DNA from 4 places in the Bradyrhizobium sp. UFLA01-814 genome. Region 4 is predicted to be linked to each of the others. Evidence: riboswitches for the same ligand, from Rfam matches in the RefSeq annotation. Region 4 holds a riboswitch; each other region holds the start of a gene.
What was found. A riboswitch is a leader RNA that binds a small molecule or an ion and turns the genes downstream of it on or off. The one in region 4 is predicted to bind cobalamin.
Positions count from the first base shown of each region.

Region 1: linked by a shared signal. The riboswitch ahead of PMN64_RS11650 (DUF1636 family protein) and the one ahead of PMN64_RS32375 (ribonucleoside-diphosphate reductase subunit alpha) in region 4 are both predicted to bind cobalamin.
Region 2: linked by a shared signal. The riboswitch ahead of PMN64_RS23415 (TonB-dependent receptor) and the one ahead of PMN64_RS32375 (ribonucleoside-diphosphate reductase subunit alpha) in region 4 are both predicted to bind cobalamin.
Region 3: linked by a shared signal. The riboswitch ahead of PMN64_RS01970 (TonB-dependent receptor) and the one ahead of PMN64_RS32375 (ribonucleoside-diphosphate reductase subunit alpha) in region 4 are both predicted to bind cobalamin.

Region 1 is NZ_JAQOSR010000029.1:33,916-41,934, reverse strand. Features, by position in the region: gene cobN (cobaltochelatase subunit CobN) at 1-1,435, opposite strand, end outside; gene cobW (cobalamin biosynthesis protein CobW) at 1,435-2,469, opposite strand; gene PMN64_RS11650 (DUF1636 family protein) at 2,466-2,840, opposite strand; cobalamin riboswitch at 2,934-3,149, opposite strand; gene cobO (cob(I)yrinic acid a,c-diamide adenosyltransferase) at 3,186-3,839, shown strand; gene PMN64_RS11640 (cobyric acid synthase) at 3,851-5,299, shown strand; gene cobD (threonine-phosphate decarboxylase CobD) at 5,296-6,261, opposite strand; gene cbiB (adenosylcobinamide-phosphate synthase CbiB) at 6,273-7,214, opposite strand; gene cobU (bifunctional adenosylcobinamide kinase/adenosylcobinamide-phosphate guanylyltransferase) at 7,364-7,867, shown strand; gene bluB (5,6-dimethylbenzimidazole synthase) at 7,900-8,019, shown strand, end outside.
Region 2 is NZ_JAQOSR010000079.1:30,560-38,578, reverse strand. Features, by position in the region: gene PMN64_RS23425 (ABC transporter ATP-binding protein) at 101-874, opposite strand; gene PMN64_RS23420 (FecCD family ABC transporter permease) at 871-1,914, opposite strand; cobalamin riboswitch at 2,027-2,225, shown strand; gene PMN64_RS23415 (TonB-dependent receptor) at 2,334-4,601, shown strand; gene PMN64_RS23410 (hypothetical protein) at 4,714-4,887, shown strand; gene PMN64_RS23405 (ABC transporter substrate-binding protein) at 5,096-6,088, shown strand; gene PMN64_RS23400 (hypothetical protein) at 6,106-7,353, opposite strand; gene PMN64_RS23395 (MFS transporter) at 7,580-8,019, shown strand, end outside.
Region 3 is NZ_JAQOSR010000004.1:1,366-9,384, reverse strand. Features, by position in the region: gene PMN64_RS01975 (PepSY domain-containing protein) at 1-968, opposite strand, end outside; gene PMN64_RS01970 (TonB-dependent receptor) at 971-3,253, opposite strand; cobalamin riboswitch at 3,359-3,555, opposite strand; gene PMN64_RS01965 (CobW family GTP-binding protein) at 3,791-4,720, opposite strand; gene PMN64_RS01960 (amidohydrolase family protein) at 4,722-6,212, opposite strand; gene PMN64_RS01955 (hypothetical protein) at 6,366-6,758, opposite strand; gene PMN64_RS01950 (ABC transporter ATP-binding protein/permease) at 6,911-8,019, opposite strand, start outside.
Region 4 is NZ_JAQOSR010000141.1:16,639-24,657, reverse strand. Features, by position in the region: gene PMN64_RS32380 (hypothetical protein) at 317-484, shown strand; cobalamin riboswitch at 1,387-1,609, shown strand; gene PMN64_RS32375 (ribonucleoside-diphosphate reductase subunit alpha) at 1,725-4,598, shown strand; gene PMN64_RS32370 (ribonucleotide-diphosphate reductase subunit beta) at 4,621-5,766, shown strand; gene PMN64_RS32365 (hypothetical protein) at 7,058-8,019, shown strand, end outside.

The DNA of each region.
Region 1 (8,019 bases), on a different contig from region 4:
TGCCGCAGCAGATCGCCGCGAAATGAAATGCGCCGTCACGGCAATCGGGATCATCCTCCGGCGCGCCCCATGCGCGGCTGAGATCGTCCTGCAGTTGTTGCGGAAGGCCGGAAAGCGCGGCGCGATAGTCGGCGACCTTCCACGTCAAATTCCTGCGCAAAAGAATGTCGCCCAGCGACTCCACCGGCTCAAGGTCAAATCCCGCGGCCGCGAGATCTGTCAGCAACGCCTCGACCGAGGCAAGCGCATCGAGGCCGACGGCATGCGCGATCTGATGCGGACGGCCCGGATAGTTCGAGAGCACCAGCGCAAGCCGCTTCTCCTGTTCCGGCTTGCCGGCAAGCCGATGCCAGGCGGCCACGCGTGCGGCAATTGCAGCGACGCGCTCGGCATCCGGCCGATGCGCAAGATGCGCGAATTGCAGCTCGGGATCGCGCTCACCAGGCGATTTGAAGCTCACGACGCCTGTGAACAGGCGGCCGTCGACCTCCGGCAGCACCACATGCATCGCGAGATCGCCAGGCGACAGACCGCGCAGCGATCCGGCCCAATCCTCGCGCCGCGCGGTCGACAAAGCGACCTGGAACACCGGGCACGATGCAGCGTCGAACGGCGTCGTGCCGTCGTCGCCGGCCGCGGAGAACGCGGTCGCATTGACGATGGCCGCTGGAGCGCATTGCGCAAACTGAACGCGCAGCCAATCGGACACGCCCGCCGCCTTCAACGAAGTGACGAACACGCCATGAGCATCAAAGCCCCTCTCACGCAATGCATCGATCAGTGCATCGACCGGCGCCGTGTCACCGGCCGCGAGATAAGAACGATAAAACGTCACCAGCACGCGCGCCCGGCCGTCCGGTGCCGGCAACGCCGCGATGGCACCGCGCCGGGGATCGTAGACGCCGATCTCGGGAAGATCGATCTCGCCGACCACAGGCCCGGCATAGAGTCCGGACGCCAGCGCCAGTTGCGCGATCACGGCCTGCGCGGCAACCGGGCCGCCCTTGTCGCACAGCACCTTGAGACGGCGCAGCGTCGAGACCGGCAAGGTCGAGAATTCATCCAGCCGCAGATCGTCGCGGCCATCGGCCGGCAGCACCACCAGGGCGATGCCGCGCTCCTTCGCCAGCCGATGCACCGCGGCCAGCCCGTACGACCAATAGGGCTCGCCGCCGATCAGCCGCACCAGAATGCCGCGGGCGTGCGAGAGCGTCCGCTCGATATAGGTATCCACCGACAGCGGATGGCGCAGCTCCGCGAGATTGCCGAGCCGCAGCGACGGCAACGCAGCGCGGCCGCGCCGCCAGCCGGCCGCGAAGGCAGCAAGATCGCTGTCGGAAAACGACAACACCACGAGATCGGCCGGATCCTGGCCGAGGTCCCTTGGCGTCGCGGTCTCCTCAAGGCCGCGGCTCTCGCGGAAGACGACGTGCATCAGACACCAAGCCGTGCCCTGATCGCGGCTTCGTCGATGTCGGCATGTTCGCCGATCACGACGAGCTTCGACTGCCGCACCCGTGCGCCCCAGGGCATGTCGAACTGATGCCGCACCCGCTCGCCGACCGATTGCACCAGCAGCCGCATCGGCTTGCCCTCGACCGCGATGTAGCCCTTGGCGCGCAGCACGTTCTGCTCGCGCGCCAGTCCCTTGATCGAGGCGATCAGCGCGTCGACATCCGAAACCTCCGGAAGATCGATCACGACGGAATTGAAATCGTCGTGCTCGTGTTCCTCCTCGCCATCGTGATGCGACGGCCGCGACGCGAGATCGTTTTCCGCCGCCGCCTCGAGCCCGAGGATCACGCGCGCGTCGATCGTGCCGTCGACGACGGGCAGCATCGGCACCTCGCGCGGCATCTCGGCCGCAATCACCTCTTTCGCTGCCTTGATCCCCTCCGCCCCGGCAAGGTCGGCCTTGGTCAGCAGCACGAGATCGGCACAGGCGATCTGGTCCTCGAACACTTCCGACAGCGGCGTCTCGTGGTCGAGATTCTCATCGGCCGCGCGCTGCGCATCCACCGCCGCCGGATCAGGCGCAAAACGGCCGGCGGCGACAGCCTCGGCGTCGGCCAGTGCGATCACGCCGTCGACCGTGATCCGCGAGCGGATCTCCGGCCAGTCGAACGCTTTCAGCAGCGGCTTCGGCAGCGCGAGCCCTGAGGTCTCGATCACGATGTGATCGGGCTTCACGTTCCGCGCCAGCAACTGCTCCATCGCCGGGATGAAATCATCGGCGACGGTGCAGCAGATGCAGCCATTGGCGAGCTCGACGATGTTCTCGGCCGGACAATTGGCGTCGGCGCACGACTTCAGGATGTCGCCGTCGACGCCTTCGCTGCCGAATTCGTTGACCAGCACCGCGAGCTTCTTGCCGTTGGCATTGCGGATCAGATGCTGGATCAGCGTCGTCTTGCCGGAGCCGAGAAAGCCGGTCACGACGGTGACCGGAATTTTGGCGAGCGTGGTCATTCTGCGGCCTCCGGCACGACGGGAAGAGGTGGAATGCGGGCGAGCGATTGCTTGCGGAAGATTTCCGGACGGCTGCGCCACGGCACGATGCCGTCAGGCGCCGCCGCATAGGCCGACGCACCGGCGATCACATCCGCGGCATTGTCAGCGGACAGTCGGCCGTAGACATAGGACCATCGCCCCGGCGCGCTGAGCGCGACCGAGCAACCCTGGCTGCAGGCCGACAGGCATGCGACGGGAACCAGATTGACGTCATCGGGCACGCCAGCCTCAACGAGCGCGGCATGCAGGCGCGCACCGGGCGCGAGCTCGCCTTCCGCCGGCGTCTGGCCGGCGCGGCAAGTGATGCAGACATGAAGTGTAACGCTCATCGCCCTTCCTGGATTGACAGCGGGAAGCGATGAGGCACACGAACCGATTTTGGACAGGTTCGTTCCCCGTCGCGGAACACCCCGTCCGCCGGTCTCACAACATGCTGCGTTGGCAGGTCTCCCGGCTTGCGGAGCAGGTTTTACCCTTCGATGCCCACCTTCCCGACTCCGTAGGGAATCAGTGGCTTGGGCATCTCTCCGGTCACGGTCGCGGGGGCGGCTGCGCTTCGGGCGAACCTTGCGGTCATAGCCCTATCGCATTCCCTCTTCGCCTGTCGTAGGACAGGAACCAACGCAGACCCACCATTCGTCCAAGCCTCGCACTTGTCAAGCCGAAGGAACGTGATGACTTCTGATGGAAACGAAGCTGAAGACGGCGCCGTCGGCACCGATTCTTCGCTGGATGCGCGCCATGCGGACAAGATGGCGAAAAAGAAGGCCGCCCGCGACCGCATCATGGCGACCAAGAGCGGCGAAAAGGGCCTGATCATCGTTCATACCGGCGCCGGCAAAGGAAAATCGTCCTCCGCGTTCGGCATGATCGTGCGCTGTGTGGCGCACGGCTTTCCCTGCGCCGTGGTGCAGTTCATCAAGGGCGCCTGGGATACCGGCGAGCGCCGCCTGCTCACCGGGCATTTCGGCGATCTCTGTCAATTCCACGCGATGGGCGAAGGCTTTACCTGGGAGACGCAGGATCGCGCCCGCGACATCGCGGCAGCGCAAGCCGGCTGGGAAAAGGCCAAGCAGCTGATCGCAGACCCGAGCCTGCGCATGGTCGTGCTCGACGAGATCAACATCGCGCTACGCTACGATTACCTCGCGATCGCCGATGTCGTCGACTTCCTGACCACGTCGAAGCCGCCGATGACCCATGTCGTGCTCACCGGGCGCAATGCCAAGGAGGAATTGATCGAGATTGCCGACCTCGTCACCGAGATGACGCTGGTGAAACATCCGTTCCGCTCCGGCATCAAGGCACAGCCGGGCGTCGAGTTCTGACAGACAGCACCATGGCGCGCGCATTGATGATCCAGGGAGCCGGCTCGGACGTGGGCAAATCGCTGATCGTCGCCGGCCTCGCGCGCGCCGCCAGACGACGCGGCCTGCGCGTGCTGCCGTTCAAACCGCAGAACATGTCGAACAACGCCGCCGTGACCGTCGACGGCGGCGAGATCGGACGTGCGCAGGCGTTGCAGGCGCTGGCCGCCGGCGTCGAGCCGCACACCGACATGAACCCGGTGCTGCTCAAGCCCGAGACCGATGTCGGCGCCCAGATCATCGTGCACGGCAAACGGATCGCGACCGCACGCGCGCGCGAATATGCCGGCATGAAACCATCATTGATGGGCGCGGTGCTGAAGAGTTTTGCACGCCTGAAGGCGCGCGCCGATCTGGTGCTGGTCGAGGGCGCCGGCAGCCCCGCCGAGGTCAACTTACGCAAAGCCGACATCGCCAATATGGGCTTTGCACGCCGGGCTGACGTGCCCGTAGTGCTGGTCGGCGACATCGACCGTGGCGGCGTGATCGCTCAGCTCGTCGGCATCAAGACGGTGATCGCCCCTGACGATGCCGCGATGATCCGGGGCTTTGTCATCAACAAATTCCGCGGCGATCCGACATTGTTCGATGACGGCTACCGGCTGATCGAAGAGCGCACGGCGTGGCGCGGCTTTGGCGTGCTGCCCTGGTTCGTCCGCGCCGGCGAGCTTCCGGCGGAAGATGCGCTCGGGCTCGGCGAGGCGCGCAAGCCCGGTCAGTGCAAGATCGCGTTCCTTGCGTTGTCGCGGATCGCCAATTTCGACGACCTCGATCCCCTGAAGCTCGAGCCCGGCGTCGATCTCGTGATGGTACGTCCGGGCGAAGCCATCCCGGGTGATGCAAAGCTCGTCATCCTGCCCGGCTCGAAATCGACCCGCGGCGACCTCGCCTTCCTGCGCGCGCAGGGCTGGGACATCGATCTCCTCGCGCATCATCGCCGCGGCGGCCATGTCCTCGGCCTGTGCGGCGGCTACCAGATGCTCGGGCACACCGTCGCCGATCCCGATGGGATCGAGGGGCCCGCCGGCGAAACGCGCGGCCTCGGGCTGCTCGATGTCACGACCACGATGACCGAACAGAAGACGCTGACGCGCGTCAGTGCGGTGCATGAAGCGACCCATCAACCGATCACGGCCTACGAAATCCATATCGGGCGCACCGACGGCCCGGATCGCGCGCGGCCTTTTGCGTTGCTTGATGGTGCAGCTGAAGGGGCGGTTTCGGCCAACAGGCGCGTTCACGGCAGCTATCTGCACGGCCTATTCGCCTCAGACGGATTTCGCAAGGCTTACCTTGCGCAACTCGACATCGCGGCGGCGGATCAGCCTTATGGCGCCAGGGTCGAGAGCGCACTCGATGCGCTTGCCGAGCACATCGAGACCCATCTCGATGTCGAAGGTTTGCTTGCGCTGGCGCGTTAAACGGATAGCACCGCGGAAAGGCGCGACCAATCGGCCTCGCTGCCCGGCAAGCCGAGCCGCAGCCATCCCGGCTTTTGCCGGAAGACCCGCGACCAGATCTGGCCGCGGGCAAGCTTCTCCTGCGCGGCCAGCGCATCGCCGACCTCATAAAGCCGGAACAGCGGCGTGCCGCCGAGCAGCGTCCAGCCCCGTGATCGCGCCGCCGCGTCGAGCCTGACGCAGTCGTCCGCGAGCCGCGCGGCTGTCGCCTCTGCCCAGTCGCGATCGAGCAACGCGCGCCGTCCGATCGCAATCGCGGCGCCCGAAACCGGCCATGGGCCCGCCATCGCGGCAAGCGCGGCGATATCAGCCTCGCTGCCGACAGCGAAGCCGAGCCGCAGGCCGGCAAGTCCGTAAAACTTGCCAAATGAGCGCAGGATCAGGAGCCCGGCGCGTCCTGCTTCCGGTGCAAGGGACAGGTCAGGAACGGCGTCCGCAAAACTCTCGTCGATGACGAGCCGGCCAACGCGCGGCAGCAGTGCCAGCAATTCCTGCCGATCATGGCGCCGTCCATCGGGATTGTTCGGATTGACGACGATCGCAATGTCCGCTCCCGCGAGCGCGGTGAGATCGGACACCTCGGCGACGTCCCAGCCGGCGGCCGACAACACCGCGGCATACTCATTGTAGGTCGGCGCCAGGATCCGCGCCCGCCCCTTGAGCGCCAGATGCGGCAGCAACTGAATGGCGGCCTGCGCACCACCCATCGCCACCATCGGCGCGTCGGTGGCATAGGCTTGCCGCGCGGCGTCGTGGAGCGATTCAAGATCGGATCGCGACGGCAACGCGCTCCAGTGCCGCGGCTCGACATCGACCAGGGGATACGGCGCCCGATTGATCCCGGTCGACAGGTCGATCCAGTCGTCCGCGGCGCCGCCGAAGCGTTGCTGGGCGACATCAAGATTCCCGCCGTGCTCACGCATGCGCCGCTCCTTCACGCCAGCGCCAGGGCGACGAACGCCGCAGCCAACAGCACCATGGCGTAGCGATAGAGCTTCAGCCCGGTGAGGACGTCAGCGGCAGCCGGATCGCGCGCCCCCTCGTTCAGCCACGGCTCATCGGCGATGTGACCGTGATAGATGCGGGGACCGCTGAGCCGGACGCCGAGCGCGCCGGCCATCGCGGCTTCCGGCCAGCCGGCATTCGGCGAGCGATGGCGATGCGCATCGCGCAACATGCATGACCACGCCTGCGAACGGTTCGGCGCGAGCAGCACGAACAGAAGCCCGGTCAGCCGTGCAGGAACGAGATTGGCGAGATCGTCGATCCGGGCGGCTGCCCAGCCAAAGGCTTCGTGCCGCTCGGTGCGGTGGCCGATCATCGAGTCCAGCGTGTTGATCGCCTTATAGCCAAGGATCCCCGGCAGGCCGAACAGCGCGCCCCACAACACTGGCGCCACGATGCCGTCGGATGCATTCTCGGCAAGGCTCTCGATGGTGGCGCGCGCGATGCCGGAATCGTCGAGCGTAGCCGGATCACGCCCGACAATCTGCGCGACCGCCAAACGTGCGGCCGTGATGTCGCCGGATGCCAAAGGATTTGCCACCGCGGCGACATGGTCATGCAGCGAGCGCACGGCAACCAGCGGCCATGCCAGGACACCAACAAGGACAACGCGAACCCATCCGGATGCGAGCACGAACTGAACGGCCCAACCGAGCGCCACCACCAGCGCGATCACCGAGATCGCGCCCGCGACGCCAGCCAAACGCCGAAACGCCGGCGGATCGGAGGCGCGGTTCCAGGCGCTATCGACAAGATGGATCAGCCGGCCGAGCCATGTCACGGGATGGCCGATGCGGGCAAACAGCCACTCCGGCCAGCCGATCAGGGCATCCACCGCCATCGCCACCGCCATCGCTCCCGCAAAACCCACGATAACCCTCTCCTCGCCGCGGTCCCCCTGATGCGCAAGACATCGGCCGAGCGCAAGCCCTCCGTGACGGATTTCGGCTTTGTCTTTCTCCGCGATTGGTGGTTAGAGCGTTTGTGAACGACGTGCGTACCGGTCGCACAGGAGATGATATGGCCGTTATTCTGATCACGGGGGGAGCCCGGTCCGGCAAAAGCCGGCGCGCCGAACTTCGTGCGCGCAACTTTGCGGGGCAACCGGTCTATATCGCGACCGCCGAAGCGCTCGACGCGGAAATGGATGAGCGGATCGCCAAACATCGCGCGCGGCGCGGCAACGACTGGATCGAGCGCGAGGTGCCGCTTGATCTCGTTGAAGTGCTGTCCGAGACCGATGGCGGCGGCGCGAGGCTGGTCGATTGCCTGACGCTCTGGTTATCCAATCTGCTGCATGCCGGGCGCGACTGGTCGCAGGAAGTGACGCGTCTGGCGGATGCGCTGTCGCGCCAGCACGGCCCGGTCATCCTGGTCACCAACGAGGTCGGTCTCGGCATCGTGCCGGACAACGCATTGGCGCGGACTTTCCGCGACGCCGCAGGAATCATGAACCAGACTATCGCCGGCATCGCCGACGAGGTCGAGTTCGTCGTTGCGGGCCTGCCGATGAAGCTTAAATGAAGTCCGAGATCGATCCTGCCAAAGGCCCCACGATGGTCTCATTCGACGATACGTTTCGCCGCCAACTGCACGAGCTGTTCGTGTGGCGGCGGGACGTGCGGCGGTTCCGGGCCGATCCGCTGCCAGATAACACGATCGAGCGGCTGATCGAG
Region 2 (8,019 bases), on a different contig from region 4:
TATCGTGGAGAGAGCCCCCACCCGCTGCGCTCTTCGAGCGCAGCGACCTCCCCCGCAAGCGGGAGAGGTGAACTGGGCTCGTGGTGAGGCAGCGGCCACATCAGACGTCCGCCCACGGCACGATGACGGCTTCGCGCTGAAATTCGGCACGGTAGGCGCTGACCCGAAACACGCTGGCGAGGACCGCTTCCGACAATGCCTCAGCAGGCGCGCCCTGTGCGGCCAGCCGCCCCTCCGCGAGCACCAGCACATGATCGGCAAAGCGCGCCGCGAGCCCGAGATCGTGCGTCACCACGATCACCAGCACGCCGGTGTCGGCGACATTGCGCAGCTTCTGCATCACGTCGATCTGGTGGCGCGGATCGAGCGAAGCGGTCGGCTCGTCGGCGAGGATCACCGGCGCCTCCACCGCGAGCACCCGGGCCAGCGCGACGCGGCTGCGCTCGCCGCCGGAGAGTTCGGTGACGCGACGATCGCTGAATTCAGTGACGTCGACCGCCTGCATCGCCCGCAGCACCGCCTCCATATCCGTCGGCGACAGCCGCGCCGGATCGGTCGCGCCGTGCGGATAGCGGCCGAGCGCGACAATGTCGCGCGCCGGCAGCGGCCAGTGCATCATGTGCCCCTGCGGCAGATAGGCAAAGCGCTTCGCACGCTCGCGCAGCGGCAGCGACGCCAGCGGATCGCCGCCGATCCGGATCTCGCCGTTGGAGGGAATCAGCCCGGCCAGTGCACGCAGCAGCGTGGTCTTGCCGGCGCCGTTCGGCCCGACCAGCGCGACCAGATGGCCCGATGGCAGCGACAGCGAGACATCGTGCAGCACCTTGCGGCTGCCGAGCGAGGCATTGAGCGCGGCGGCGGAGAGCAGCGTCATGCCACGCCTCCGCCGAGCGCGCGGCGTTCGCGCATGATGAGGTAAAGGAAGAACGGCACGCCGATGATCGAGGTCAGCACGCCGACCTTGATGTCCGATGTCGAGGGGATGATGCGTACCGCGATATCGGCGGCGAGCAGCAGCGCCGAGCCGGTGAGCGCGCTCGGCACCAAGAGCCGCGCCGGATCGTGACCGATCAGCGGACGCATCAGATGCGGCGCGACGAGGCCGATGAAACCGATCGTGCCGGTGACCGCGACCGCGCCGCCGACGCCGAGCGCCACGCCCGTGATGACGAAGAGCCGCAACCGTCCGACATCGACGCCGAGGCTCTGCGCCGCCTCCTCGCCAAGCGTCAGCGCGCGGAAGGCGCTCGCCTGGCTGAGCAGGATGGCGGCACCCGCGATGATGAAAGGCAGCGCCAGCGCCACGTGCTGGAAGCTGCGGTCCTCCAGCGAGCCGAGCAGCCAGAACGCGATCTCCAGCACCACGAACGGATTGCTCGAGAGGTTCATCACCAGCGCCGTCGCCGCTCCGGCAAAGCTCGAGATCGCGAGCCCCGCAAGGATCAAGATCAAGAGCCCGGCATTGCGGCCGGCGATCGCAAGCAGCGCGAACACGGAGCCGAAGGCGGCGATGATCGCCACCACCGGCAGCGCGTAGGAGCGCACATCGGCGAGGCCCAGCGCAATCACCAGCACCGCGCCGAAGGCCGCCGATTGCGGCGCGCCGAACAGCGACGGTGAGGCCAGCGGATTGCGCAGTAGCCCTTGCAGCGCAGCACCTGACAGCCCGAGAATACCGCCGATCGCGAATGCCAGGATGGTGCGCGGCAGGCGGATCTCGCGCACGATCACCTGCGCCAGATCGCTGCCGCCGCCGAACAGCGCCTCGATCACCGCAGGCGGCGACAGCCGCACCGGCCCGATGCCGAGCGAGATCAGCAGCAGCAGGACCACGAGCGCGAGCAGCGCCGCGGTGGCGCCCCACCGGCGTCGCGCCGCGACCTCGGCCGCCAAGGCAAAATCCTGCACGCTCATCGGATCCATGCTCTTACAGCGATCGCCGTGGCAGACAAGCGACACTCGACAAAAACCGTGGTCGCCCGGCCGCCGCCCGACTTCCGCCGGATTGACTTTGCTGCCCGGCCGAACCCTAGATGACCATGACGGTTCTTTCATGAGATGAAAAGGGAATGCGGTACGGGGAAACTTCCCCAACGCCGCGGCTGCCCCCGCAACTGTATGCGGTGAATCCTTCGTCACAGGCCACTGGGAATCTCGGTCCTGGGAAGGCGACGAAGGGTAACGACCCGCGAGCCAGGAGACCTGCCGTCAGCCGTGGTCACACGCGAGGATGCCGGTCGGGGAGTACAGGCATGAGCTTCACCTGATGCCGTGAGCACGATGGTGAGACTGGTTCGCGGTGACGTGCCACTGACGTTGCCGAGGCCTCGCTTATGTTCTCCGTTCCTTTCGATCGGCGGCACCGCGCGCTTCTGCTCGCGTCGACGATGATCGCGCCGGCAATCCTTGTCCCCGCCGCGCGGGCGCAGCAGGCGCCCGCTCCCGATCAGCTGCCGGCGATCGAAGTCACCAAGCCGGGCGACCAGAACGTCACGCGCGCCAGGCCGGCCGCTGACGAAGCGCCGGCGCCGCGCCGCCCGGCGCCGGGCACCACGCAGAGTAACAATACGGGCAGCGGCAGCGGATCGGGCACGACAGCGACCGGCGTGGCCACCGGAACGGGTGGCACCGGCGGCGGCCGCCAGTTCGCCGGCATTGTCGGCTCCTCCTCGGCCGTGATCACCGCCGACGACATCGCGCATTCGCCGGTGCAGTCGCTGCCGGAGATTCTTGCGCAGGTGCCGGGCGTGCAGCTGCAAACGCCCTATGGCGGGCCGAATGGCGCCAAGACCTCGGTCGACCTGCGCGGCTTCGGCGCATTCGCAACCGACAACACGCTGTTCCTGCTCAACGGCCGCCGCCTTAACGACGTCGACAAGGCCGGCTTCGACCTCACCACGATCCCGCTCGATTCCATCGAGCGCATCGAGATCACGCGCGGCAACAGCGGCGCCGTGCTCTACGGCGACAACGCCGTGGGCGGCGTGGTCAACATCATCACCAAGACCGGCGTCGGTGGCCCGCCGACGACGATGCGGGCCGAGGCCGGAATTGGCTCGTTCAACACCCGCATGGCCGCGGTCTCCGCGGCGCTCAATTCCGGACCGTGGTCCACCTCGTTCTACGGCAACGGCATCAAGTCCGACGGCTACCGCGTCAACAATGCGCTCGACCAGCGCAACGCGGTCGGCAACATCAACTACACCACGCCTGATCTCACCGCCTTCCTCACCGTCACCGGCAGCGACCAGAGGCTCGGCCTGCCCGGCGGACGGCTGGTCGATCCGTCGATCGGCGTCAACGAGCTGCTCACCGATCGCCGCGGCGCCGCGACGCCCTTCGACTATGCCAACCAGCAAACCGCCAGCGTCACCACCGGCTTCACCAAGACGCTGATCAACGGCGTCGACCTGATCGTCGACGGCGGCTGGCGGCAGCGCGAGACGCAGAGCGGCTTCTTCGGCAAGGTACCGACCATCAGCTTCGCTTCGACATACAATGACGCTGCGCTGCAGACCTGGTCGCTCACGCCGCGGCTCAGCGTCAAGAATGTGATGCTGGGGATGCAGTCGACGATCCTGACCGGCATCGACTATTACGATTCGACCTTCCGCGAGGCGCGCGGCGCCTATCAGGGCGTCGACCCGTTCCACGTCTACAATATCGAGCAGCAGTCCGTGGCCGGCTACTGGCAGCACACGATCGGTGTGCTGCCGACGACCGACTTCTCCTACGGCGCGCGCGTGCAGAACACCAGCGTCTCGGCGCGCGATCGCTACGACCCGAACGCGCCGTTCGCGTTCGACGCGCAGGCGGCACCGCTCGACAGCAACGAGACGCAATACGCGCTGCATGTCGGTGTCGAGCATCGCCTGACCGACACCTTCTCGGTGTTCGGCCGCGCGGCACGCGCATTCCGCACGCCTGATGTCGACGAACGCGTCGCGTCGGGTCCGTCATTCGACCCGCTGACCTTCGCCCCGATCCCGCAGACCTTCCAGCTCAAGACCCAGACCTCGCAGGATGTCGAGGGCGGCTTTCGCGTCAGGACCAACCGCTTCCAGGTCCAGACCAGCGTCTATCTGATGGATCTCGACAACGAGATCCATTTCAACCCGGTGCTGTTCTTCAACACCAACCTCGACCCCACCCGCCGCTATGGCTCGGAGACCAGCGCTGCGCTCAAGGTCAGCGACAGCGTCACCCTGCGCGGCGGCATGGCGATCACCCGTGCGGTGTTCCGCGAAGGCATCTGGGCCGGCAACGACGTGCCGCTGGTGTCGCGCTACACCGGCAATCTCGGCGTCACCTGGAATATCTGGCAGAACTATCTGGTGTTCGACGCCACGGTGCGGGCCTGGAGCTCGCGCATCATGGACAACGACCAGGCCAACACCCAGAGCCGGATTCCCGGCAACGCCACCGCCGATATCAAGCTGAGCGGGCAGTATGACCGCTTCTTCTGGTCGCTGAGCGTGAACAACCTGTTCAACGCGCTCTATTACGACTACGCCATCGCGAGCACGTTCACGGAGGGCCGCTTCTCGGCCTATCCGCTGCCCGGCCGGACCTACATGGTAAAGGCCGGCGCGACGTTCTAGAGCTGTCCGGTACGGCGGGATGTGACCCCGCCGTACCGTCTCATCACGTTACAAGCGTCCGCAAACTGGAGTAGAATTCCGCCAGCTGATTTGACCCGTGCAGGGGAAACGCATGGCCAAGGCCGGAAAGACGAGCAAGGACGGCGCCAAGACCAGAGACAAGACCGACGATAAGTCGAAGAAGCCTCCGCCGCCCGCAGCGCTGCAGGACGATGACTATTACGAGGACGGCGACATCGCCACGCCGAAGCTCGACCGCTACGGCAATGATGACGAGCCATTGTGAGGCGCGGCAGATGTCCATCCAAATGTCCCGGGCGCAGTTGCGCGCCGGGTCGCGGGCGGCGGCCTCGTAGCTTGCGAGCTACCGAGCCCGGCTCATCGTCGCCAAGCAGACATTAGGTCGCAGCGGGGTCATGGGCTGGCCCCCCTTCCGGATTGGTTGCCGTGCTAGGCTCCGCATGGACGCTGGGTCCTTGCCGGGGGGCGGTGCCATGAGGTTTGCGAAGGCGGTGCTCACGGTCTTCTGCATGATCGCGTCGACGTGCGAACCGTCCAATGCGCAACAAGCCCCCAGGAAAGTAGGAATCCTGGTCAACGGCAGCCCGTCGCCGCTCTTCGACTCCATCAAGAAAAACCTTCTGAGCGACTTCGCCGACCGCGGCTATCTCGAAGGACGCGACATCGTCATCGAACCGCGATTTGCCGAGTCGAAGCTCGAGCGCCTTCCGGGCCTCGCCTCGGAGCTGGTCGGCGCAAATGTGGATGTCATTCTCGCACTCGGCGGCCCGGCGTCGGTGGCGTCGCAGAAGGCGACGTCGACGATTCCGGTGATCTTTGCGATCGTGACCGATCCGGTTGCATTGAAGCTTGTCGCCTCGATGGAAAAACCGGGAGGCAACATCACGGGCCTCACCAACCTCGATCCGCAGCAGGCCAGCAAGCAATTCAAAATTCTGAAGGAGACATTGCCCGGAATCACGCGCGTTGCGATTCTCAGCGATCAAACGATCCCCGGCGCCGATGAACGCGGGCTCGCTCCGATTGACCGTGCCAACGAGGCAGCAGCCAAGGCCTTGGGGTTGGAGCCGCAAATCGTGAAGGTCAAGAGTGCGGACGATCTGGAGGCCGCAATTGCCGGGATGGCAAAGGAACGCGCGGAGGCGCTGCTGGTCCTGGAAGTGCCGGTGCCCTTCAGCAATCGAAAGCGAGTCGGTGAACTGGCCGTGAAGAACCGCTTGCCGGCAATGTTTCCCGGCGGCCAGGCGGACGCGGGCGGGGTGATCACCTATGGCGCCAACGTCGCCGATACATGGCGCGAGTTTGCGACGTTCGCCGACAAGATTTTCAAGGGCGCGAAGCCGGGCGACCTGCCGGTCGGTGTCGTCACCAGGCGAGAGCTGATATTCAATCTCCAGGCGGCCCGGGCCGTGGGCGTCGAGATCCCACCCGAGCTATTGAAGCGTGCAGACAAGATCGTGCAGTGAATTCGCACTGAAGGATACTATTGAAAATCACCATTTTCGATCGCCTTGATGCTGCCGCGATCGAGCAGATGGGCGCCAAAACCACCGCGCGCCAGCGATGAGGCGATCTGCGGCGATGCCAGCAGCAGCGCCGTGGTCATCGCCAGCGGCACGGCACTGAGCCAATCGAGCCGCACCGGCGTCAGCTCTTCGCTGCTTCCCCGATAGTGCCCTTCGCCCGTGGCGATGCGGCCGCATTCCCGGATCAGGTCACGCCGCGTGCCATCGCGCGATGCACTGCCGAGCAGCGCCTGCATCGCCAGATGCGTCCGCACCCCGACGCGCCCCTCGGCCAGCGGCGCCGGGGTCTCGCCGCGCGAGACGCGCAGCAGCAAATCGACCAGATCGACGCCCGACTGAAAGGCGTTCATCGGCTCGACCAGCCGGGGGTTGCAGTCGATCAACAGCGGCGTTGCGCTGTCGAGCGGCATGATGACGTCGACCGAGAGCGCACCGTGCCAACGAAGATGCGCGCCGATGGTCTCGAGGCCGGCGCGGATCGCCGGCCTGCTCACGCTCTCCTTGATCGCCTCGCCGCCGCCGACACCGGCCGCAATCTGGCGGTAGGCATGGAAGCCGACAAGCGTGCCGTGGCAGAACACCGACTGCGCCTTCTCGACCGTGCCGGTGATCAGATCCTGCGCCAGCACCTCGCCGGCAAAATCGTCCGCGGACTCGAGGTCGTAGAGCGCGCGATTGAGATCGCCGGTATCGCGCACGAACCAGACGCCGCGGCTGGCGGTGCCGACCGACGTCTTGACCACGGATGGAAACCGCACCGCCTCGCGCAGCTCCTCGGCCGAGCTCACGATCCGGGTCGTCGGCTGCGGCAGACCGAGCCGGTCGAGCAGACGGCTGAAGCCGGCCTTGCTGTGCACGGCGCGATAGCTGGCGAAATCCGGCAGCGCCAGGCCGGTACGTGATGCCAGCCCCGCCGCGGCGCGGGCGAACAGAAATCCCTGCTCATGGGTCGGCAGCAGCACATCGAAATGTCGCGACGCCAACAGGCGCTCGACGAAGCGCAGGAATCCGGCTGGATCTGAGCGCAGCGGCGGACAATGGTGGTATTTACGGACGAAGCGGGAGTAGCGCGCCAGGCACCAGCGCGAGGGGTCGCAAACCTCGACGTGATGGCCGGCCAGTCCGAGGATCGTGATCGCCTCGCGGCCGGAGGTGCTGGAGCCCTCCGACACCAGCACGCGGAGCTGCTTTTTGGGGTCGATCATGGCCGATCATCGCCGTGCCGCCGCGCTTTGTCGCCGCATTTAATGCCGCATGTGTCGATCCGGCACGCCCGCGCCGGGGGCAGCCATGCGCCCGCGTTCATGGACAATTAGCGGCCAATCTCTATTTTCGGCGGGCCCTGCCGGGCATTTTGTTTGACGCGTTTTCTTCACGCGAACCGGTACTAACTTCGCTTGAAAACGCTATGGAACTGGGGTTTTCGACGACATGGTCGACGTTCTGGCCGCACCGCAGCAAGCGAAGGCCGACAGCGCGCTGCGCACGCTGACGGGGATTTCGGTCGCCCATTGGGTCAGCCATTTCCATATCTTCGTGCTGCCGATGCTGTTCCCGTTCCTGAAGCAGCAGCTCGGCGTCGGCTATGTCGAGCTCGGCCTCGCGCTGACGGTGTTCGCGGTGGTCTCCGGGCTGACCCAGGCGCCGATCGGCTACCTCGCCGACCATATCGGTGCGCGCAAGATCCTCTTGATCGGACTGACCGTCGGCGGTTGCGCGCTGATCGGGCTCGGCCTGCATCTCAGCTATACGTCGCTGATCATCTGCGCGGTGCTGCTTGGCCTTGCGAACAGCGTCTATCATCCGGCCGATTATGCAATCCTCTCGGCTCATATGGACGAGGCGCGGATGGGCCGCGCCTTCTCGATCCA
Region 3 (8,019 bases), on a different contig from region 4:
TCCACCGCCGGCATCGATGGCGACGACTGGAAGGCGGCGACGATGTCGGGCGTCTCATGGCCGCTATAGCCGACCGCGATCTCGCGGGTGACGCCGCGAGCGGAGAACGCGCCACCGGGATTGAGCGACAGCCAGCCGCTGAACATCCAGGTCAAGACGCAGATGCCGCCGATCAGGCCGGCGATGTGATGCCAGGCCATCCAGCCGCGATAGGGCGAGACGGCGCCGCTCGCGTAGCGGCGCGTCAGCCGCAGGCGCAAAATGCCGATCCAGAAGCCGGTGACCGCGACCACAAGACAGACCCCCGAGATCCACAGCACCACATCCCGCCACAGCGGGCCGTCCTTGCGCAACACGGTCGGATAGATCCAGTGCGGGATCGAACCAAGCCAGTTCCAGATGCGCTCGCGACGCGTGGTGTCGAGCGCGATCTCGCCGGTGCGCGAGGAGACGTAGAGCTCGGTGCCATCAGGGTCGCCGAGGCCGATCAGATAGAGCGGCCGCAACGGATCGAAGCGCGCCGTCACCGACCATTGGTCGCGCGTCACGGTGTCGAGCAATTGGGGTTGCACCGCGCGCGGATGATGGCGAGCGATGGCCAGCGCCTGGTCCGGCGTGATGCGGTCGATCTCGCTGCCGTCGGTCGCCGAAATGGCGATCGTCCCTCCCTTCCACCCGGTGACGCGATAGACGGGCGTGTCGTCCATCATCGCGAGCCGCAGGTCACGCGGATAACGCTCCACGCCCGCGATCGCCATCGCGCGATCGGGTGTGACCCGCACCTTGCTCCAGAGGACGACAGGAAGCGCGGCGACGCGCTCGCTGTCGGTGAGGCGCGGAAAGGCCACGTACATCATGACGAGGCCGGAGATGAACCACATCGCGAACAGGAGACACGTCGCAATGCCGATCCAGCGATGGACGACATAGAGCCACCGCCGCCCGCGCCGGATCAGAGCGTTGCGCATGGTCAAAACTTCACGTTGACGGACAACTCGGCGGTACGCGGCATGCCGAGCAGCCACTGCCCGGTGCCGTTCGAGGTCACCGCGTAGACCTTGTCGAACAGATTGTAGAGGCGGAACGCGACCGTGGTGCGGTCATCCGGCTTCCACCTGACGCCGCCATTGACCACGTTGTAGCCCGGCCGCAGCTGGGTGTTGGCGAGATCGGAGTACATTGCGCCGACGATCTGCACGCCGCCATAGACCGACCAGTTGGGCGCGAAATCCCACGTCAGCCAGACGTTCGAGACCTGCTGCGGCACGTTGACCGGGACATTGCCGTTGAAGCTGACGATCTTGCCGCCGACCACCTGGCTGTTGTTGTCGTATCTGGCGCGCAGCAGCGCAAGATTGGCGTCGACCCGCCAGCCGTCGCTCAGGGCGAGCCCGATCGATCCTTCGACCCCGCGCGATGATTGCTGGCCGATCTGCAATGCCAGGCCTCCGGTGGGATTGCCGGGATCGGGAATCGTGAGCCCGGTCTTGACGATCTCGTAGGCAGCCAGCGTCCACTCGCCGCGGCCGCCCCAGAACGCCTGCTTGACCCCGATCTCGGTCTGCTCGCCGGTCGCAAGCTGGAAGGTTTTTTGCGAGACGGGCAGCGAGATCAGGTTGCTGACCGGATCGACGCCGACCGCGTACTGGCCATAGAACGCGAGGTTCTTGATCGGCTCGTAAACGAGGCCGGCGCGCCAGCTGGTCCCCGATAGCTTCGTCTCAAAACTGTTTGCCGGCGTCTTGTAGTCGGTGCGCTCCACCTCGGGGCGGTCATACCTGACCCCGGTGACCAGCGACAATTGATCGGTCAGCGAGAGCCGATCCTCGGCGAACAGCGCGTATTGATTGACAATCGCGTTGAAGCCCGGCGTGGTCGCCGTCGTCGTCGCGAAGAACGATCCCGGATCGAACACGTATGGATTGACCGACGACGCACCGCCAAAGGGCGAATTGTTGGTATGGGTGAAGTCGATCCGGTTGACGTCGAACCCGGCGACGAACTGGTTCGCAAGTCCGAACACGTGACCGCTGAAGGTCGTATCCATCCGGTTGCCGAGCTGCTTCTGGTCGTGGAAGATCTCGATATAGCTCGTGCGATCGATCAGTTGGGTCTTCGGATTCCAGGTGTAGTTCTCGATGTCACGCCAGTGCCGCTCGCTGGTCAGGTAATACAGCGTGTTGTTGACCTTGATGCCGTCGGCGACGTCCCACTCGGTCTTGAACCGGGTCCAGCTGTCCTGATAGCGGATCGCGCTGTCCAATGCGTTGTAGTTCTTGAAGCGCAGCGCGTCCTGGATCGAGCCGTTGATCAGCGGCGTGCCGAAATAGCGTGACGGGCTGCGGTCGCCGTAGTCCTCCGACAGCGTGAAGGCGAGATTGTCCGACGCCTGCACCCGCACGGCCGCGGAGACCACCGCATTCGAGGTCTTGTCGCGATCGACCCAGCCGTCCGACATGTTGCCGGTGGCGTTGACGCGGTACGACACATTGGGATTGATCGGACCGGTGCTGTCCACCGAGAGCCGCCGGGTCATGTTGCTGTCGAGCGAGACCTCGGCCTCGTTATAGGGCGTGCTCTGCGGCTTCTTCGGGATCACATTGATGACGCCGCCGATCGCGCCTTCGCCGTAAAGCACCGAGGCCGGGCCGCGCAGCACTTCGATACGTTGAGTCGACCAGGTGTCGTAGGGAAACGTCAGCGTGCCGGAGCCGATATAGAAGCGCGTGCCGTCGTACAGCGTCATCACCGAGTTGCTGCCGGCAAAGCCGCGGGTGCTGAACGACAGGCCGCCATTGCCGGGCGCCGGCGTTGCGATGAAGCCGGCCGCGTCCTGGGTGACGGCATCGACCACATTATGCTGGCCGCGCTCAGCGATGGTCTGCGCCGTGATGATCTCGACGCTGGCGGGCGTCTGCAGCGGCGTCAGATTGAGACGACTACCGGTGCCGCCCTGCGTGGTGGCATTGAGCGTCGGCGATACCGCCCCCGATACGCCTGACGCCGCGGCGCGCGGCGTGTTGCCGGCTGGTGCGGCCGTCGCGGGCCTCGGCCGTGGCCGCGCCGCGGCGGCCATGTCACGGCTGCGCGCCGCAGGCTTCGGCCTTGCCGCAGCGGAAGGCGCGACCTCGATCGGATCGAGCCTGGTTGGTGGCGGTGTTTGTGCCGAGCCTTCGGCCGGCAGCAGCAGCGATGACAGGGAGCAGACGAGACCGAGGCGCCATTTGCGCGCAACGGGAGAGGACGGAGACATGAAAGGACTCGCGGTAACGTGGCACGTCACCGCGAACGCGGACTGGCGCATTGCCCAAAAGGCAGTGCTCCGATCCCACCAGGACGCCCCCGCCCGATGTGCTCGCGTGTGACCACGACTGACGGCAGGTCTCCTGGCTCACGGGTCATCGCCTGTCGACGCCTTCCCGGGCCTGATAGCCCAGTGGCAAATTGACGAAAGGCTCGCCGTTTACAGTTGCGGGGACAGCTGCGGCATTGGGGTTACCCTCGCACCGCATTCCCTTTTGATCCCCGAAGGGAACCGTCGGCAAAAACGATAGGTGGTGCCGGCAAGGCTGTCAATTCGATGCGATTGTCGCACACATGCTTTGCGAGATGCTGCTGCGGCGACGACACAGCGACATCTGCTGCGGCTGACGCGGAGCTCCCTCTAATCCCGTCATCCTGAGGAGCCGCGCAGCGGCGTCTCGAAGGATCGACGGCCACCAGCGGGGCCGTGCACCCTTCGAGGCTCGCTTCGCTCGCACCTCAGGATGACGGGAAACGTAGGTTCGCATCACTTGGCTTCGACACATCCCTGCATCACGTCATCAATCTCCGCCCGCGACAGAACACCCATCTCAGCGATGAACACGATTCGCGTGCATGGCACGCCGGGTACCGGCACGCCGCCCGTGGCCAAGGTCGCGCGGCCGCCGGCCAATTGAAACACCGTCAGCCGGCCGGGCTGCTCCACCGTCTCGAACAATCCCTTCGCCCGCGCCAGCTTCGGCGCCAGCTTGCCGATCGCCTGCTGCAAGCGCGGCAGCAGCACCGGCCGCTCCGAGGTCCAGCTCAGCGTCTCGAACCGGTCGGACGCCGGCCGTCGCGGCGCGGTCTCGCGCGGCGCCGGCAGGTGATCGAGATCCGCCGGAAACAGCAGCGCGGCCGGCACCTCGCCATGCAACGCATCGACCACCACGGCCGCCGGACGCACCGCGCGCACGGCGTCGCGGATCGCGGCGCACGCGGCGGCATCGGCCAGATCGACCTTGCTCAGCGCCACCACGTCCGCCGCCCGCAGCTGCGAGCGGAGCAGCGCATCGTTCAGCATCGCCGCAGGCTGCGTCGCGTCGACCACGCACAGCACGGTCTCCAGCGGCGCCTCCTTCCAGATCACGGGATCCATCAGGTTGCGCACGATGTCGGCGGGATCGGCGATCCCGCTGGTCTCGATCACGATGAATTCGGAACGCGGATCACGCCGCAGCAGCGTGGCGAGCGTGCGCAGCAGGTCGCCCTCCAGCGTGCAGCAGATGCAGCCATTGCTCAGGCTGACCACGCCGTCGCCGGCGCCCGCGATCAGTTCCGCGTCGATATTGATCGCACCGAAATCGTTGACCACAGCGGCGATGCGCCGCCCTTGCGCATGCGCCAGCAGATGGTTGACGACCGTGGTCTTGCCCGCCCCGAGGAAGCCCGCGACCAGCAGGATCGGGACCGGCACTTCAGCCTCCGGTGACGGGCCGGCGCACCGGCCGGCCGGGACGCGCCGCGACATCGAGCACCCCATCGCTGATCAGCGGCTGGCCGCTGACCACGAGATGCCGCACGCCCTCCGCCGGACGATTCATCGCGGAGAAGGTCGCGCGGTCGCTCAGCGTCTCGAAGTCGAACACCACGACATCGGCGTCGGCGCCGACCTGCAGCCTGCCCTTGGCCCGCATCGCCGGCGTGCTCGCCGACAGGATCTCGGCCGGGATCAGCGCGCATTTGCGGATGCCCTCAAGCAGCGACACCTTCTTGCGCTCGCGCACCCATTCGCGGATGAAGCGGGTGAAGCAGCCCGCCGAGCGCGGATGCGAGGTGGCATCGTCGGGCAGCGGCCAGGCGTCGCCGGTGTAGGGGCGGCCGTCGGACAGCGTCCACGGCATCGCGTCGGAGGCGATCGCGCCGCCCGGATACAGCACCGCCATGTCGAGCAGATCGCGATGATGCGCGTTGTTCTCGATGTCGAGCACGTGCCACAGCACCAAGGTCGAGGGCTCTTCGGCCTGTGCCGCCAGCAGTTCCTCGCGGCTGCCGAAACGGTGACCGTCGGTCACGCGCTGCACCGAATCATAACCGAGGCCGTTGCGCTCCTCGAATTTCGGATCGCTGAAGAAGGTCGCCGCCAGCACGGTCGAGCCGGTGCCGTAGGGATAGGCCTCCACCGTGATCGGCAGGCCCTGCGCCTGCGCCTTCGCGATCAGCGCAACACAGCGTTCGATATCCGTCTTGCTCGACGAGTTGAAATGGCAGATGTGCATATGCGCGCCGGTGGCGCCGGCATAGCCGATCAGGCGGATATAGGCTTCCGCCGCGCTCTCGGGATCGATCCGCGACATGTAGGCGACGTGGGTGAAGGTCGGCACTGCATGGTCCGCCGCGAGCTGGCACACCGCGGTCAATTCCTGCACGCCGGCGCCCGGCGCATAGGCGTTGAGAATGCCGATGCCGATACCGCCCTCGTTCAGGCCGATGGCGAGGCGGTCGAGGATGCCGCCGACCTCGCCTTCGGTCGCGACGTTTTCGATCCAGCGGCGATCGCGCATCGCGGCCCCAAACGATTCCAGCGAGCTTTCCGAATTCGAACCGGTCATCGCACCGATGCGCGCGAAGGCCCAGTTGGCGGCGGCGCCGTAGTTCAGCACCCTGCCCTTCTCGGCCTGGCGCTTGTACCAGGACGCGACCGGCAGCACGCCGGCCTCGAGGTCGAGCGAGGTCGTCACCCCGTCGAACGCCTGCATGCGGTCGGCCGGAATGGTCTGGCCATGCGCGTGCAGGTCAATGAAACCCGGCGCCACCACGAGCCCGGTCGCGTCGATCTGCCGCTCGGCGCCGCCGAGGCCGCTGCCGACCGCGGCGATCTTGCCGTCGACCACAGCCACATCGCCGATCGCGTCCATCCCGCTGGCCGGATCCACCACCCGGCCACCGCTGATCACCAAGCCAACCATCTCGCCACTCCCCGCATTCCGAAACCGACCGGTCTCTTGTCGAGCACAGAGAAGCGCATCGCACTGATCGCAGCAAGCCGGCCAGGGTTGTGGCGACATGCTGTGACGGAATATCCGCCGCGCCGTGATGGCGATTGCAGAGTGAGGCCCTTCCTACGTTCCGGTTGCACGCCGCGGCGCCAGCCCGCGCCAGAGATCGGGGCCGGGCTTCACGCGGCTCGCCACGAGTTTCGGCGGCGTGCGATCCTTGGCGATCGCCGCCTCGACCGCGCGCTTGAGCCTGACATTGTCGATCTGCGCCAGGAACCGCCGGATGACGGAATCCTGATCCGCGCTTTGACCGGAGATCGCCGCGCACAGCTCCGCGGTCGTCCTGCGGAAGAAGTGGAAGGCGTCATCGGCCGCGCCGCCCAGCCGGTCGACCTCGCCGGCCACACCGAGCGCGTGCATCCGATCGTCGTCGTCGAGCGTCACTGCGAAGCGCAGCACGGCAAGCTGCCAGGCACAGAGCAGCTTGCTCTCCGGTTCGGTCGCATTCTCGCGCATCAGTCGAACACCCCGCGCGCCCGACTTCCTTCGGCTGTCGAGGGAGGTCAGGCGCGGCACGACTATCGTTGCGCGGGAATAGGTTTTCGAGGGGCGCGCGCGCCCGATCGTATAGGAATCGCATAGGCGGAACGCGCCGAGGCTCAATTCGCTCAGATCCCCTCGAACTGCAGCCGCGCCAGCCGGGCGTAGAGGCCGCCCGCGGCGACCAGCTCGGCGTGGGTGCCCTGCTCGACGATCCTGCCCTGGTCCATCACCAGGATGCGGTCGCAGGACAAGACGGTCGCCAGCCGATGCGCGATCACCAGCGTGGTGCGGTGGCGCATCAGTTCCTCCAGCGCGGTCTGCACCAGCGTCTCGCTCTCGGCGTCGAGCGCCGAGGTCGCCTCGTCGAGCAGCAGCAGCGGCGCATCGCGAAGGATCGCGCGCGCGATCGCGATGCGCTGGCGCTGGCCGCCGGACAGCGTCACGCCGCGCTCGCCGAGCTGGGCGTCGAAGCCTTCGGGCAGGCGGCGCAGGAATTCGGTGGCATGGGCGAGATCGGCGGCGCGCTCGACCTCGGCATCGGAAGCATCGGGCCGGCCGAACCGGATGTTCTCGCGGGCGCTTGCGGCGAACACCACGGAATCCTGCGGCACCAGCGCGATGCGCGCGCGCACCTCGGCCGGATCGGCCTGCCGGATCGGAACGCCGTCGAGCGAGATCGTGCCGGACGTCGGATCGTAGAAGCGCAGCAGCAGATGGAACAGCGTGCTCTTGCCGGCGCCGGACGGACCGACGATCGCGACCTTTTCACCCGATCGCACCGCCAGCGACACGCCGTCGACCGCGAGCGCATTGGGCCGGGTCGGATAAGCGAAGCTGACATTATCGAAGCCGACATCGCCGCGCGCCGGCTGCGGCAGCGCGCGCGGCGATGCGGGCGCCGCGATCTGCGGCCTGACGCGCAAGATCTCGAACAGCCGCTCGGCGGCGCCCGATGCGGCCGAGACCTCGCCCCAGACCTCGCTGAGCTGGCCGAGGCCGCTCGCGGCGAACGCCGTATAGAGAATGAACTGGCCGAGCCGGCCCGGACTGATGGTTCCGACCAGCACGTCGTGCGAGCCGACCCAGAGGATCACGACGACGCTGGCGAACACGATGAAGATGACGATCAGCGTCAGCACCGCGCGCGCCTTGGTCGAGCTGCGCGCGGCTTGATAGGCCTGCTCGACCTCGCCGGCAAAACGCGTCCTGGCGAGCCGCTCGCCGGTATAGGCCT
Region 4 (8,019 bases):
TCACAGTCTGGCTAAATAATTCATGATTCTCCTGTGTGCTGACGTCCCAAGTTTGGGACCCGCGCGAGAGGGCACCGTTTATCCGATTGGAATCCATGGGGCTCTCCTTGCTCTTGTAAGCGACAAAGCCTCTTGCCGATCGGCTCATCGCCTACCTAGGTTCGCGACCAAGCTCAGTTATGGCCAGCATTTGCGTCTGCAGACCACGTTCGAATGTAGGAAGGTTAGCTTTCGAGAAGCTGACGAGAAGCGCGGCACTGAGGTTTTGAATCGTTGAAATCGGCCTGATTTGGCTGAGGGGCTTGGATACCGGCGTATGTCGACGCTGAACGAGCTCGCACTGACGTCCTGGCGGCCGGTGCTGAAGCGGGCGCGCGGGCATTTGTTCAGCGGTGAGGTCGGCGGGCAGAGCATCTCCTGGTCGATTGGCACCAAGGGATTGGACGATAGAGACGCAAAGTCGGTAAGGCGACAAGCCCTGTGACATTGCTTTGTCCTCGTCCATCGCGGTAGCTATCGAACTCACCCGAGCCTATCCGGCTGAATGCTCCTGGGCGCACCTGCGCGTGCTCGGCGTTCGCATGGAGGCATGTGGCGGCACTCGCAAGAATAGCGCGGTGTCGGTATTGGCCATCAGCGGTAACGAATAGGAGAGGGCGCGTCGATGGCGCGCCCCGCTAGCCGAAGCTAGACTAGGCTATCACCAAGCACCCTGAGCCTCGATAAGCCAAGTGACCTTCAAGCTCGATCTGAACGCGATACCCATCAGTCCTTTCCTCGTCAGAGGCGAAGGTCGATCCCATATGCATGTCAGCGTGATTGTATCCGGAGTCATACGGGGCATTAAATGCTGAATTTCTCTCGAAATTTGCGCACAATCGATAGGCTAGGATTTTGCGCACCCTTCCTGGGGCTAGAGCCAACGCCGTCCTCGCGTATTTCAAGTGGACGGCGTTGGGCTGTTTGCTGCCGGTTTGGGTCTATGGGCGGGCGATCAGTGCGAGACGGTCATGGTGCCGCGCACCGGTTGGCCCTGGCGCCGCTACGGTGTGAAGGCTACCGCTCGCAAGATCGAATTTCCGTGTTTCAGGCGCTTGTTCATACTGCATGACCAGCCCGGTCGATGACGACCTGCCGAATTGCTGGCGTGAAAAACGGACAAGGGCGGCTTTCGCAGTCAAAGATTCGCCATTGCTCGAAAGACCTGGCTACCGGGGCGCCCGATACTCACGTTCGGGGAGAGCGTCCGCACGACCCGGTCGAGGTTTAGGCTGGATGGAAGCGGAGCGCCTTGAAGCTTCTCCCAGCCGCTACGAGCCTTGGGATGAGTTTTCGAAAATTTTGGAAAGGCCGTCTTGCGGTTGTTGACATTCCATTCCAAATCGCACCAGATATAGCCGTCACGGTCCACCATGTCTCAAGATTTGGTGGCTAAGAGGGAAGCCGGTGAACTACGGATCGATCCGTAAAAATCCGGCGCTGCCCCCGCAACTGTGAGCAGTGAGTTGCTCTCGCCCTGTTAAGTCACTGATGCCGCGAGGCATTGGGAAGACGAGGGAGCAACGGCGACCTGCGAGCCAGGAGACCTGCCGCGACACCAAACACGTCCACGGGCGGGGTGTCCCGGCGGTCGCTTGCACAGCCATGCCGGCGACGCTTGTCCGCCGGAATGACGCAGCGTCCTCTCGACATCCAGCCCCAACAAGCATCACGGGGTCTATACGATGTCACTCTCTCTCGATCGCGAAACAAAGCCAGCGCCACTCATCCAGTTGCGTCCAGAACCGCTCGCCGCGCCGGAAGCGTCGCCTCCGATGCAGGTGATCCGCCGTAACGGCACGGTGTCGAAATTCGACGCCAGCAAGATTTCGGTGGCTATGACCAAGGCGTTTCTGGCGGTCGAGGGACACACCGCGGCCGCCTCGCGCCGGGTGCATGAGATCGTCGAGCAACTCACTGCTGAGGTCGTCACCGCGCTGTCGCGGCGGATGAGCGAGGGCCGTACCTTCCACATCGAAGATGTGCAGGATCAGGTCGAGCTGGCGCTGATGCGCAGCGAGCACCACAAGGTGGCGCGCGCCTATGTGCTGTACCGAGAGGAGCGCACGAGGCAGCGCGCCGAGCAGGAGGCGGCGACGGCAAAGCCCGCGGCGGGACCCGCGGTCCAGGTCACGCTACGCGGCGGCACCAAGGTGCCGCTCGACCACGCGCGGCTGGCGCTGATCATCAACGAGGCCTGTGCCGGCCTTGACGGCGTCGACGCTGCGCCCGTCATCGCCGAGACGAAGCGCAACATCTATGACGGCATCGGCCAGGACGAGCTGGCGCTCGCTTCGGTGATGGCGGCCCGCACCCTCGTGGAACAGGAGCCGAACTACAGCTACGTCAGTGCCCGCCTGTTGCTCGACAAGCTGCGCACCGACGTGCTGACCAATGTGCTCGATGCGCCGACCAGCGCGTCGCAGGCCGACATGGCCACGCGCTATGCGGAGTACTTCCCGGCCTATATCAAGACCGGCATCACGTCCGAACTGCTTGACGCCGAGCTCGGCCGTTTTGACCTCGCGCGTCTTGCCGCGGCGCTGAAACCGGAACGCGATCTGTCGTTCCAGTTCCTGGGCCTGCAGACGCTGTACGACCGCTATTTCCTGCATGTCCGCGGCAACCGCATCGAGCTGCCGCAGGCCTTCTTCATGCGTGTCGCCATGGGGCTTGCGCTGCGCGAGATCGATCGCGAGGCTCGCGCGATCGAGTTCTACGATTTGCTGTCGTCGTTCGACTTCATGGCCTCCACGCCGACGCTGTTCAACTCCGGCACGCTGCGGCCGCAGCTGTCCTCCTGTTTTCTAACCACCGTGGCCGATGACCTCGATGGCATCTTCAAGTCGATCAAGGATAACGCGCTGCTTGCCAAATATTCCGGCGGGCTCGGCAATGACTGGACGCGGGTCCGCGGTCTCGGCGCCCATATCAAGGGCACCAATGGCGAGAGCCAAGGCGTGGTTCCGTTCCTGAAAGTGGCCAACGACACCGCGATTGCCGTGAACCAGGGGGGAAAGCGCAAAGGCGCGGTCTGCGCCTATCTCGAAACCTGGCACGTCGACATCGAGGAATTCCTCGATTTGCGCAAGAACACGGGTGACGACCGCCGCCGTACCCATGACATGAATACCGCCAATTGGGTCCCCGATCTGTTCATGCAGCGCGTCGAGGCCGATGGCGAATGGACGCTGTTCTCGCCGGACGAGACGCCGGATCTGCACCATCTCTATGGTAAGCCATTTGCCGAGCGGTACTCCTATTACGAGGCCAAGGCAGCGCGCGGCGAAATGCGCCTGTTCAAGCAGATCCGCGCCGTCGACCTCTGGCGCAAGATGCTGACCATGCTGTTCGAGACCGGTCATCCCTGGATCACCTTCAAGGATCCATGCAATTTGCGCTCGCCGCAGCGCCATGCCGGTGTGATCCATTCCTCGAACCTCTGCACCGAGATCACGCTGAACACATCCGACGACGAAACCGCCGTGTGCAATCTCGGTTCGATCAACCTCGCCAACCACGTCCAGGACGGTCGGCTCGACGGTGTCAGGCTGAAAAAGACGGTGACGACGGCGATGCGGATGCTCGACAACGTTATCGACATCAATTTCTACACCATCCCGGAAGCACGCTGCTCCAATCTGCGGCATCGCCCGGTCGGGCTCGGCCTGATGGGGTTCCAGGACGCGCTACACATGCTGCGCATTGCGGTAGCGTCCGATGCCGCCGTGGCCTTCGCCGACACCAGCATGGAGGCGATCTCATATCATGCCATTTCGGCCTCTAGCGATCTCGCCGCCGAGCGCGGAAGCTATCCGTCCTTCGAGGGCTCTCTGTGGAGCCAGGGCATCCTGCCGATCGATTCGATCGATTATGTTGCCGATGCCCGCGGTGGGGTTGCGATGGACCGTACGAGCTCGCTTGACTGGGCAGCCCTGCGCGGCCGCGTCACCTCGGTCGGCATGCGCAACTCGAATGTGATGGCGATCGCGCCGACGGCGACGATCTCCAACATCTGCGGCGTCGTGCAGTCGATCGAGCCGGCCTACCAGAACCTCTATGTCAAATCCAACATGTCCGGCGATTTCACGGTGGTGAACGACCATCTGGTGCGCGACCTCAAGGCGCGCGGGCTGTGGGACGAGGTGATGGTCAACGACCTCAAATATTTTGACGGCAGCGTCGGTGCGATCGACCGCATCCCCGACGACCTCAAGGCGCTTTATGCGACCGCCTTCGAGATCGATTCGCGCTGGCTGGTGGAGGCCGCGGCGAGGCGGCAGAAATGGATCGACCAGGCGCAGTCTCTCAATCTCTATATCGCCGATCCCTCCGGCAAGAAGCTCGACGCGCTCTACCGTCAAGCCTGGTCGCTGGGCCTGAAGACGACCTATTACTTGCGCTCGCGCAGCGCGACCCATGTCGAGAAGTCAACGCTGAAGGGCACCGACGGCAAGCTCAACGCTGTCTCGCCAGTGGCGCTGACCGCGCCGGCCCCCGATCTGCCGAGCGCCATTGCCTGCTCGATCGATGATCCCGACTGCGAAGCCTGCCAGTAAGAAAACCAAAGGAACCAACATTATGCTCGACTTTTCAGAAACAGCGACCACGACCCGCCAGGTGCGCACGCCCTTCATGCCGCAGTCCTTCGCGGCGGCGCCAACCGCTCTGAGCGAGGCAACCGGCCTCGGCACGATCGACCGTCATGGCGGCCGCGTCTCGGTCGACGAGAAGCGGATGATCAACTGCCGCGCCGACGTCAACCAGCTGCTGCCGCTGAAATACAAATGGGCATGGGAGAAGTACCTTGCCGCCTGCAACAATCACTGGATGCCGACCGAAGTCTCGATGCAGGCCGACATCGCACTGTGGAAGTCGCGCGACGGCCTCTCGGAGGATGAGCGCCGCGCCATCAAGCGCAATCTTGGCTTCTTTGCGGCCTCCGAAAGCCTCGTTGCCAACAACATCGTGCTGGCGATCTATCGTCACCTCACCAACCCGGAGTGCCGGCAATATCTTCTGCGCCAGGCCTTCGAGGAGGCCGTGCATACCCACACCTTCCAGTACATCGTCGAAAGCCTCGGCCTCGACGAGGGCGAGCTGTTCAACATGTACCGCGAGGTGCCCTCGATCACCGACAAGGCGGCGTGGGCGATCAAGCATACCCAGCATCTCGACGATCCCGATTTCAGGATCGGCACGCCGCAGGCCGGTCAGGCGTTCCTGCGCGATCTCGTTGCCTTCTACGTGATCTTCGAGGGCATGTGGTTCTACACTGGCTTCGCGCAGATCCTCTCGTTCGGCCGCCGCAACAAGATGGTTGGCATCGCCGAGCAGTATCAATACATCCTGCGCGACGAGAGCATCCATCTGAACTTCGGCATCGACGTGATCAACCAGATCAAGATCGAGAACCCGCATCTATGGACATCGGCTTTCCAGGAGGAAGTCCAAAACATGATCCGCGCGGCCGCCGACCTCGAGGCCGCCTATGGCCGCGATACGATGCCACGGGGCTTCCTCGGGCTGAACGCCGCATTGTGCGAGCAGTACATGCACTTCATTGCCAATCGCCGCTGCGCGCAGATCGGCCTCACGGCCGTGTTCGCGGAGGCGGAGAATCCGTTTCCATGGATGTCGGAGGCAATGGACCTGAAGAAGGAGAAGAATTTTTTCGAGACCCGCGTCATCGAGTATCAGAACGGCGGTGCGCTCGATTGGGGCTGAACCGATTTGCGATAACCGGTGCCTATTCATACCTGCGGTACGCGCCGGGCTGTGGCAACTCCGGATATAGCCTGTTTGCACCATCTTTGCGCCGTCGGATTAGTTCGGCGGCTTTGCAAGCGAAGTCGACCTGGAATTGTCGCGCCACGCCACTAAGTGACTTGGACGCGCCGTGCCGTCGGGCGCGTCGCTCAGCCGTAACGCAGTGCGCTTATGATGAGATGGACGCCCCGCGGAGGGCACCGAGGTTCCACAGTGGAGGTGATGACTCTCACTTTGGGCAGACGTCCGCGTCTCGTAGCGTCATCTTCGTGCCCTTGCCGGTCCAGGATCTGCCGATACGTACGAAGTCAGAAAATGGCCTGCAAGGGTCGATCAGGGGCTGAGACCCGACAGGGCGTCCGATTTTTACGAATATGCGCATTTCATTCCCGAGCGCGAGTGCATGAAAGGCGCGGCGCGTGATTTGCGCATAAGATTCTATGCCGATGAATCTTGGATTTTACTCGCACATTGGCGGGTAGTTAGGACCGCACGTTCGTCACTAATCCAAAGGACCCCTCAATATATCTTGCGACGTCGTCCATGCCCGCCGCGTTCGTGGCAGTGGCCAAACCAGCCACAATCGGCAGAAGAATGACTGGGCTCTTTGCGTTAAACGAGACTCTCGCTATGCAATCTCTGACGACACAAATAGCTGCCTAGCTGTCTCCAGCATCCTGGTGCGCCGAACTGCAAGACCAGTCCGGCCGTCTTTGTCGGCAGGGCAGGTCGTGTAGGTTAAATCTCAACGGCGATGTCGCTTAGCAAGGGTTCAATCTGGCCGCGCGGCGGTTTACGAGCGCGCAAACGAGCAGGTCGGAGAAAGCCGATCGCTGAGATGATGTCACCTAGATGGCGGACCGTGCCTGAGAGGGTAAACCAACATATGGCTTGAACCTCACGTAGCGTCAGGTCGTAGGCTCGGAAAATCATAAGTCACGCTCGCGGGAGTGCATCATGATCGGCAAGCATATGTGAGCGGCCATGGCGTAGATCTCGGTGTTGCCGGACAATGATCGATCATTGGGGTAGGCGTGCCAAGAGATCGGCGGATGATGTGAAAGGGGAGTATGCTCGGCAACCTAATTCGCAGTCTCATTGGCTACCTTCTTGGTGTCGCAGCCACAAACAACGCGAGCTGCAAATAAATGCAACTCCGGCGGCGTAGGATTTTACATGCCCTGGTGCTGGACCGTGCGGACCAGCACTCCTCTCCATAAACGCAGGGCGCCTGCGGCGGAACCCAGAAATGATTATGCAGATGTCGGCACTTGAGGCAGCACTAACCGAGATCGATCGTTCGCATCAGATACGTGAATTCTCAATCGCCGTGCTCAAGCACGCAAAGCAGCTTCGGCAGGCGGATCAAGCAGCGTTCCTGCAAAAGGCTGCTTCGCAGTTCCAACTTAGATTTGTAGAATGCTTCGAGGAAAACATCCTCGCCGGGAAATCGTGGGACTACGCCACCACCTGCAATGCGATAAGCCGGGCAGGTGGAGGTGAGGCTGGTATAAGAGCCTGCGAGCGCATTGCTGCTCGCGTGTCACAGCTTGATAATGCGTTGATCAAGAAAGTCGGATTCAGAGCCATTTCACTCCTCGCATCGTCTTTCAGTCGGCACTTCAGGATGACGGAATGCTGTAACGGAACAGTCCGGTTGGCCGAATTTTGCGGCGATCACAGGGGGGCGTTCCAGGAATTGAACAGTCAAAGTCTGGCGTCGCTGGTTAACGGTTTCAGCAAGTGGCCGAAACAAGTAGCTTGCCATCGAGCTGCGATCGCAATCGCAGGTGAAGTGATCCGCCGAGCGGATCGCCCCGGTCGCCTCTCGGATTTTGCTCCGCAGGGACTCGCAAACCTCGTGAACGGTTTCAGCAAATGGGAGAAAGAGGCGGCCGCGCGCGAAGCCACAGGGATGATCGCGGCTGACATTCTCCATGGTTCCATCGAGCTCTCTGAATATTCCCAACAGCATTTGGCGAACCTGGTGAATGGTTTCAGCAAGTGGTTGGAAGACGAAAGCTCTCGGCAAGCCACAATCGCGATTGCGGGCGAGATCGATCGTAGAGCCACCCGGATCACCAATTTCAATCAGCTGGACCTCGCGAGCCTCGTGAATGGTTTTAGCAAGTGGCCAGAAGAGGCTGCCTGTCAGCAGGCCGCGGTCGCACTTGCCCGGCAAGTCCTTCACTCCCATGACGCCAGACGCTC